Regions from separate parts of the Halobacillus naozhouensis genome, predicted to be linked through region 1. Evidence: riboswitches for the same ligand, from Rfam matches in the RefSeq annotation. Region 1 holds a riboswitch; each other region holds the start of a gene.

What was found. Region 1 has a riboswitch for cobalamin ahead of P9989_RS12045 (DUF4430 domain-containing protein). Riboswitches for the same ligand answer to the same signal wherever they lie in the genome.
Region 2: it holds a riboswitch for cobalamin, as region 1 does, so the genes downstream of both, P9989_RS20785 (ABC transporter substrate-binding protein) here and P9989_RS12045 (DUF4430 domain-containing protein) in region 1, are expected to answer to the same signal.
Region 3: it holds a riboswitch for cobalamin, as region 1 does, so the genes downstream of both, P9989_RS15950 (acyl-CoA thioesterase) here and P9989_RS12045 (DUF4430 domain-containing protein) in region 1, are expected to answer to the same signal.
Region 4: it holds a riboswitch for cobalamin, as region 1 does, so the genes downstream of both, P9989_RS01935 (ribonucleoside-diphosphate reductase subunit alpha) here and P9989_RS12045 (DUF4430 domain-containing protein) in region 1, are expected to answer to the same signal.

The regions. Positions count from the first base shown of each region.
Region 1 is NZ_CP121671.1:2,290,425-2,292,613, forward strand. Features, by position in the region: gene sigX (RNA polymerase sigma factor SigX) at 1-144, opposite strand, end outside; gene P9989_RS12040 (ECF transporter S component) at 266-775, opposite strand; gene P9989_RS12045 (DUF4430 domain-containing protein) at 782-1,183, opposite strand; cobalamin riboswitch at 1,393-1,570, opposite strand; gene P9989_RS12050 (ATP-binding protein) at 1,608-2,189, opposite strand, start outside.
Region 2 is NZ_CP121671.1:4,080,578-4,082,766, forward strand. Features, by position in the region: gene P9989_RS20785 (ABC transporter substrate-binding protein) at 1-902, opposite strand, end outside; cobalamin riboswitch at 1,047-1,229, opposite strand; gene P9989_RS20790 (CynX/NimT family MFS transporter) at 1,317-2,189, opposite strand, start outside.
Region 3 is NZ_CP121671.1:3,046,164-3,048,352, reverse strand. Features, by position in the region: gene P9989_RS15960 (LCP family glycopolymer transferase) at 1-119, opposite strand, end outside; gene P9989_RS15955 (hypothetical protein) at 324-698, shown strand; cobalamin riboswitch at 1,011-1,195, shown strand; gene P9989_RS15950 (acyl-CoA thioesterase) at 1,391-1,864, shown strand; gene P9989_RS15945 (DsbA family oxidoreductase) at 1,929-2,189, opposite strand, start outside.
Region 4 is NZ_CP121671.1:343,990-346,178, reverse strand. Features, by position in the region: gene P9989_RS01940 (class I SAM-dependent methyltransferase) at 1-313, opposite strand, end outside; cobalamin riboswitch at 489-668, shown strand; gene P9989_RS01935 (ribonucleoside-diphosphate reductase subunit alpha) at 895-2,189, shown strand, end outside.

The DNA.
Region 1 (2,189 bases):
TTTTATATAAACCTCCTGCGTTAAATCTTCTGCTGCTTGTCGATTTTTCACCATATAATAAATAAATTGAAATAAATCTCGGTGATATTTTTCATAAAGTTCCTCAAAGAACGGTTTCACACTTTGAACCTCCCGTTCATTCATATTGTCGTTTATGTACCATGAAAAGTTACACCTACCTATCATAATACCGATCAATTAAAATGAAAACCATAAATGTTCATATAAAAAGAGCTGCTAAAATGCAGCTCTTTTTTTAAACGCTTTATACACTTGTGAGTAAATATTTCTTTTGATAACGAGAAAACAATGTCCCCAATACAGGGGAGAGCACTAGGATAAAAATAACGTTGCTTGCTGCATGATTCAAGTCCATCGGTAATCCTGCCAAATAATAAGCCCAAAATGGCTGTCCCGCAACTCTCATGGTAAGGGAAATAATTAATCCATAAACAACCCCGCTTAAAAAGCCATATATTGACAAAGCCCACACTGGAATGTTTGCCCAGTATTTACCGATTAAACCTGCCCCCATACCGATTATAGACCAGGAGAGAATTTGCCAAATGGTCCAATAACCCATTCCGAGAAAAACGTTAGACAGGAATGTTGTTAAGAAAGCCATAATGACCGCAGCCAGTGGTCCTAACCAAAACCCTGTAATGATAATAATAGCTGTGACAGGCTGGACATTTGGAACATTCGCCATCACCAGGCGTCCTGCAATTGCCATTGAAGCAAGCATTGCAATTAATGTTAATTTATAAGTATTCATGCATCATCATTCCCAGGATTGAAAATCAAACACGATTTCGTCGCCCTGTTTTACTTCGTATTTATTCGCTCCAACCATTGAAGACTCCCCATTTATGGTAAACATCCAGGCCCTTTTCTCTCCTTTACTGGCCGAAATTCCTTTAATCCCCGTAATGAACCCGTCTTTCTCTGCCACCTCAAAGTTATTTTTCATGACTTCCATTAACACAGTTCCTTCTTCAACCGTTACTTTTTTAGTGGCGAGCACTTTTTCGCCTTTGTTCTTGGAAAGTTCGATGTTTAATGTTACTTCCTGCTTTTGCTCCTGGCTTGCTGTGGCTTCTTCTCCTCCACCTTCTGTTTGGCATCCAGCGAGTACAAATGCTGTCATCATTAAAGCCGTGAATAATGCAGACATCTTTCTCATGATTTCAAAACTCCCATTCTATAATTAGATATAATTGCTGCAACGCTATCCGGGAATGGGGATAATCGACAACACAGTCTATAGTGACGGCAGTAGAAAAGCCTGCCCCTTTTATCGAAGGGGCAGGCTTAAGACATACCAGCAAAGCTATGTAAGTAAGTTACATAAAAATAGACCGGATGCCTCAAATGCTCAATCCCCGAAGCTTTGAAACAATTTAAGATCAGGCAGGTCTACTGACTTGTGCTTCATTCTACTAGAGGGCCTTCCCACGAGTAATCGCAGTGGTTTCCCTTGTTCGTCAACACTTACAGTTGCGAGGACAGCTCTGGCCTTTCACCAGATTCCCTTTTATACCAAATTGGTACCTAAGCTACTTATTTATTATATTTGTATCTTACCGTACGGAAAAGGTACTTTCAAGCTATTTATCATTCTGCTCCCCGTCTATTGGCAGAGTAAAAGTGAAGGTTGTTCCTTCATTCACTCTACTATGAACATGAATTGATCCTTTATGAGCCTCAATGATGTTCTTGGCAATAGCGAGTCCCAATCCCGTACCTTTCTTGCTTGTTTCTCTTTTTCTGGATTTATCTGCTTTATAAAACCTTTCAAACACAAAAGGAAGATCTTCCTCAGGTATTCCCAATCCAGAATCTGTGACTTTCACGCCCCATTGCTCAGAGTTTCGTTCAGCTATTACATCCACTGATCCGTGCTCATTTGTATGCCGAATCGCATTGTCTATTAAATTCGTTAAAACTTGTTCGATTCGGTCTGCATCGATATGAATAGTTCTCGGAGCCTCGTTTAAATGAAGCTGGAGATTGATATTCCGTTCATTTGCCAAACCTTGAAACTTACGAATAATTTTTTCAAGAAATGGCCTTACTTCGACTGAGTCCATATAAAGCATCATATGTCCTGCTTCCATTCGAGCGAGGTCGAGCAATTCATTCACTAACCTGCTGATACGAAGAGATTCATCGTGAATAATCTTAGCCAG
Region 2 (2,189 bases), 1.8 Mb from region 1:
GAGTGAACATCATAAACCTGTTTCTTCTCGATTGCTGGTACTTGTTCCCAGCCTTCTCTAGAAAGCACTTTTTCCACAGGCTTCTCTGTATAATAGCCATATGTTGTAATGATGACATCTGGCTGTAAGTTAATAATGGCCTCCTCGTTCATTTTCACCCATCCTTGTTGGTTTACAGCCGCATTCTCGGCATTAATCGCCTGGAGCATTTGATTCATGAAAGTACCTGTTCCAGTTGTATAAATCTCCGGTGCCGGAGACACTTCTACAAATACACTTTTAGGATCCTTGATTTCAGAGGCCTTTTCTTTAATCCCTTTAAGTTTCTTTTTCATCCCGGCTACAATACTCTCTGCTTTCTTTTGCTCATCTACCAATTTACCGATTGACTGAATCGTTTCATAAACACCCTTAAAATCAGAGGCGTTCTTAACCACATAAACCGAAATCCCTGCATTGCTGATTTGATCAATCGCTGCCTGAGAGTTATGAGCACTTGAACCGTGGGCAAGAACGAGATCAGGTTTTAATGACAATACTTTTTCGGTATTCATTTGCATCCCGCCAACTTTATTAATCTCCTTGACCTGCTCAGGGTAATTATCATGATCTGATACTCCGACAACCTGTTCTCCTGCGCCAACGGCAAACACAATTTCTGTATTACTTGGAATCAATGAAACAATTCGTTCAGGATCTTCTTCCAGAAAGACCTTATTTCCCGCAGAGTCTTCTACGGTCAGAGGGTAGGTCGTTCCCTCTTGAACTTGAGTCTCGTCCGTTTTAGTGTGATCTTCATTTTTGTTTTCCTCTGGCTGACTTGAGTTCTCATTGCCCGCACAGCCTACTAGCAAACCGACTGTCACCAGTAGCATAAGTATGTAATTCGATAGTCGTTTCAAGTTAATCTCTCCCCCTAAAATGTTTTTGAGCACAAAAAAAACACATCCCGCAATGGAGATGTGTACATGAAAAGATTTTGCAATGCCGCTTAATGGCATAACATGCAGTTACCTTTTCCTCATACACCTCCTATCCGCGTAGGTTATTGGTGAGAAAAACAGGTAGGTCTCCTGGCTTATGATCATTGCTCCCTGCTCCTTCCCATGCTTTTCACACAGTGGAACCGTGCAGGTTGCTCACAAATACAGTGGCGGGACCGCGTTGGAATTGCACCAACTTCCCTTTTAAGTGATGAATAACATCACGCCTGTTTTTTTACGCTTATTCAATTATGTATTATTGTACTAAATATGTTGGAAAAAAGCTCGGGTTTTGGAATTTTTCGTCATATAATAAAAAAATTTTGTTGTCTGCTATCGAAGAGGTGCTCGATCTTGTTGAAAGACCGTCTGGTTCCTCCCCGCTCCTAAACCAGCTGCCACCATAACAACTATAACAGCAATGAAAAGCAGCAATGGAACAGTCACTGATGCCGTAACATCGAGGAGTATGCCAATTAATACCGGTCCCACCGCAGCAAGTGAATACCCAATCGATTGAGACATACCGGATAATGCGGCACTTTGCTGAGCATTGTCCGCACGGAGTCCAAGTAAGGTAAGCGCTAAGCTAATAGAAGAGGCTTGACCAATACCAATCAGCATGACACTCAATGTCAACAGAGGAATACCGCTTCCGAACAAAACTCCTAACAAGCCTGTCGTGTAAAGGCATCCAATCATCCCTATAATTCCTCTTTGATTCTTAAAGCGAGTAGCCAGGACGGGGGTTAGGAAGGTCATTGGAAGACCCGTTAACTGCATGACAGATACCATCCACCCAGCAGTCGATATACTTAGCCCTCTGCCGCTTAGGATTTCAGGCAGCCATGCAATCATGGAATAAAATAAGAAAGATTGTAACCCCATAAAGATTGTCACTTGCCAAGCAATTGGGGAACGCCATATCGGATTTTCCTGCAGTGCTGGCGTTTTAACATCCTCTACTTGGGCTGGTTTGCGAAGTTGAGGCAGCCAAACTATCGCTGCCGGAATAGCTAATAAAACCCAGCATACTAGCGTTTTTTCCCAACCTAAACCGAAATCATTAGCTAAAGGAATGCTCAGCCCGGTACCAATGGCTGAAAAAATAGACATGCAAGTCGTATAAACGGCTGTCACTAAGCCAACCTTTTCAGGGTATTTCTCTTTAACAATGCCAGGTAACAACACATTTGATATGGCAAT
Region 3 (2,189 bases), 760 kb from region 1:
TTGAAAATCGTGAATGCATAGACGCCTCCCCCAACGAGCAGGAGCACAATAATGAGAAGGGCAATTTTCCACCAGCGGCCCTTTTTTCTTTTCCTTTTCTTCATTTCTTTACGTCCCATAACTCCACCTCAATTAATGTAAAATAGCATTGAACTAATTATCTATTATACTTGGAATGGCGAATCTTGTAAAAGTGATGAGTGAAAGATTGGAAAAAACCCCCACCTCAGGTCATCCATTTGGTCATCCATTTATTGGATGACCTGAGGTGGGGGAGGGATGCTTGGGTGTGCTACCATGATTAGGGGGAAGGAGGCTGGTTTATGAAAGAAATGATTATACTATTAGCTGAAATTGTTAATATGTTTCACGATCTGTTTTTAAGATTATCCCAGTCATTTGGGTGGAATCTAACTGATAAGGAGCTCCATTTCTGGATTATTGGAATACTGGGGATCATAGGGTTGATCTTCGTGGACATCCTGTTTCATGCGCTTGCTAAATGGAGCATTACGGCTATTTCATTTTTGTTCACCCTATCTATGGTTCTCGTTTTTGTGCTGGCTGTGGAAATCCAGCAAAAGATTACAGGCAGGGGAGCTATGGAGTTTAACGATGCTGCTATAAGTGTACTTGGGTTTTTAGCCTTTTGTGTTGGCTATTTCCTTATAAAAATGATCGTGAAATGGGTACGATAGATGTAAAAAACCAACCCCTGCCTCATGTTAGTGAACTGGGACAGGGGTGTTATTGCAAACCTTTATTTAGTGACTTTTCCATTGGCATCTACATAAATGGCGGTCACAATGGCGCGGTTAAATGGAACGTTTGCTATCGCTTTCCTTTTAAGGTCAATAGTAAGATTGTAGGCTCCTAGATGACTCCACTTTAGGCTTTTACTTTTTTGTGATCTATCTTTTCTAAACCTTCTGACATAACCAATACATAAATCAATTGACAACTGGCCTGTTCTAATCAATAGTAAAGAAAGAGGGCAAGGGCCCTCGAAAAAACTGAATAGGCTTTATGGTGGCTTCGTATTGAAGCTGAAAATGGGAAGATTGGTGCAAATCCAACGCGGTCCCGCCACTGTAAGGAGGAGGCCTTTCTAAATTCCACTGTTTCTACTAGAAACGGGAAGGAGAAAGAGCTGCTGATTCTTAGCCAGGAGACCTGCCATAAAGAAGAACATGTTTTTTCCTACGGGAGATAGGAGGGTGTTACGTAATGAGATATCAGCTTTTTCTTGCTGATCCATTTTGACTGCACACAATTCACATCTTCGTTAGGAAGGTGTTTTTTTGTTGCGTATGGCTCGAAAGTGGTTTACTACGGTTTGTCAAAATCAGCGTACATAGATGCGTATGGATCAGAAAGAGGGGAAAAGGAAATGGATAATGCTTTGCCAGTGCAAGTTTCAAAAATGACACAGACACGGTTGGTTCTGCCTCCAGACACCAATCATCTGGATACGATTTTTGGAGGAAAAGTGCTTGCTTATATCGATGAAATTGCTGCATTAACTGCGATGAAACATAGTAACTGTGTGGTCGTCACGGCCTCAATTGATTCAGTAGATTTCTTATCTTCTGCTAAAGTAGGGGATGCGCTGACACTTGAAGCGTGTGTCACCTCAACGGGGAAGTCCTCAATGGAAGTGTACGTAAAGGTATTTGCTGATGATTTATTAAATGGCGAGAAAATGTTAACAACGGAGTCATTTCTTACGATGGTTGCTGTAGATTCAGAAGGAAAACCGACCCCAGTTCCACAGGTTATCCCCGAAACGAGTGAAGAAATAAGGCTGCACCAAACAGCACCTGCCAGAAAAGAATACCGACGCAACCGCGCCAGCTTACGATAATATAAAGAAACTTCCACCTCAGGTCATCCAGATTCTGGATGACCTGAGGTGGAACAAATTGGTGTTAGCTGTTGTTTGGTGGAACATCACAGTTTTCGTCAGTGCAGGCTTCTCCTTGGATTTTATTTGTTAAATTTTGGAGAGAAGGGGATTGTTGTTCTTCTTCCATAATCTTTTGTAAGTTTTGTACAAAAACTTCAGTAGGTTGGGCGCCAGAAATGGCATACTTACGGTTAATGACGAAGAAAGGAACTCCTTGAACGCCGATTTCCCTTGCTTCTGCTTCTTCCGCACGAACAAGTTCCCCGAATTGCTCACCAGCCAG
Region 4 (2,189 bases), 1.9 Mb from region 1:
GAAGACGAGCAAGATCTCCTTGTACGAACTGAAGCCGCTTGTGTTCCAAGCGTGCCTTCGCACGATCAATCATATCTTGTGAGATATCCAGTCCAGTAACAGCATAACCTGCTTTCTCAAGTTTATAAGATCCATATCCGTCTCCGCACCCTAGATCGGCTACTTTACTTCCTGTTCCTACATGCTTTTTTAAAAAGGGGATAATCGTTTTCCTGCTTCCCTCTTCCCACATATTCTTACTGTTTGCATTCCAAAACTCTACTCTATCATCCCACTGCTTTTCAGCTTCCTGATGCCAGTTAAATGAAGTCATCGTGTTTGCCTCCTTTTGGCTCCGTTCCCTATAATAGTAATTCTACAATTATTTTTCGATTCCTTTGCAACAGGTAATATATTCCTAATCAATGAAAAACTGTTGCAGAGTTCTACAATCTTCGTTATGATTAAAACACAATATAAGCTAAACACCAACTAATAAAACACTACATATAGTATTGCGTGGAGAAGATGCCACTAGGCTTAATAGGGAATCCGGTTCGAATCCGGAACTGCCCCCGCAACTGTCATCGCTCTCGAAACGGAAAAAACCCACTGTGCATACGTGCACGGGAAGGGACCGTAGTAGAAATGGGCGTGAGTCAGGAGACCTGTCTTCCTACGCGAGAAAGTTTCAACTTCTTCGGGGATTGAGAAGATGAAGCGATGGAATGAATCGGGGACTCCACTCTCTTTTAGAATATCCTCTTTCATTTCATGGTTTCATCCGCTCAATTGAATGAGCGGATTTTTTTATGGTCAATTATGCAGACAGACTTCATGTGATGTGGCGTACCCCTTCAGATCAGGGTCTCTCACATCACCTTTTTCAAAAGTTATTTAAAAGGAGTGGTTAGTATGACAGCAGTGTTTACATTGGACTGGAAGGCTTGGTTAGTAGAGCAGAAGGATAACTTTCCATCACTGGATGTGCAGCGGTTATTGGACAAGCTTCCTGATATGAACCTGGACCAAATGAAGCGTAAGGAGCAGGGTAAGGCATTGGTCTTGGAGTGTTTAGCTGAAATCAATGAAATGGAGCCGGACTGGACGTATTTGGCTGCGCGAATTCAGCTCGAGATGATGTATGAGGAATCTGTTCGTAATCGTACGCAGAGCGAGCGTTACGCAGGATTTCATCATTTAATCGAGATATTAAGGGATGAAGAAATTTATAGTTCTAGTCTATTTAACTATTATTCGAAACAGGAAATCGATGAACTTGAGGCGGCCATTGTTCCTGAGCGTGATCGTTTATTTACTTATATCGGATTAAAAACGCTTGGCGACCGTTATTTGGCGAAATCAAAGGCTGGTGAAGTGTTTGAACTTCCTCAGGAGCGATTCATGATTATCGCGATGACGTTGATGGCAGAGGAGGATCATTCCAAGCGTTTAGAGTGGGTGAAGGAATCCTATTGGGCGTTGAGTAACCTCTATATGACAGTAGCCACACCTACTCTAGCAAATGCGGGCAAGCGTTATGGCCAGTTGAGCTCTTGTTTTATTGATACGGTCGATGATAGTTTGCAGTCGATCTACGACACCAATACGGATGTGGCGAATTTGAGTAAGCACGGCGGAGGTATTGGTGTTTATCTAGGGAAAATTCGCAGCCGTGGCAGTGATATTCGAGGGTTTAAGGGTGTTTCATCAGGCGTGCTTCCATGGATGAAGCAGCTTAATAATACGGCTGTCAGTGTGGATCAACTTGGTCAGCGTCAAGGGGCTGTCGCGGTGTACCTTGACGTTTGGCATAAGGATATCTTTCCGTTTCTCGACAGTCGATTGAACAACGGGGATGAGCGGCAGCGAACGCATGATTTGTTTACGGGAGTCTCCATTCCTGATGTGTTTATGGAAGCCGTTGAGAATCGCGAGGATTGGTATTTGTTTGATCCGCATGAAGTTCGTTCTGTGATGGGATTTTCGCTGGAAGATTATTACGATGAGCAGCGTGGCAGCGGATCGTTCCGTGATCGATATTGGGCTTGTGTCGAGCATCCTGATTTGTCCAAAGAGTCGGTACCCGCGATTGAAATTATGAAGCGAATTATGATCGGCCAGCTGGAGACAGGCACTCCGTACATGTTTTACCGTGATGAGGTCAATCGCATGAACCCGAACAGCCATAAAGGGATGGTGTATTGCAG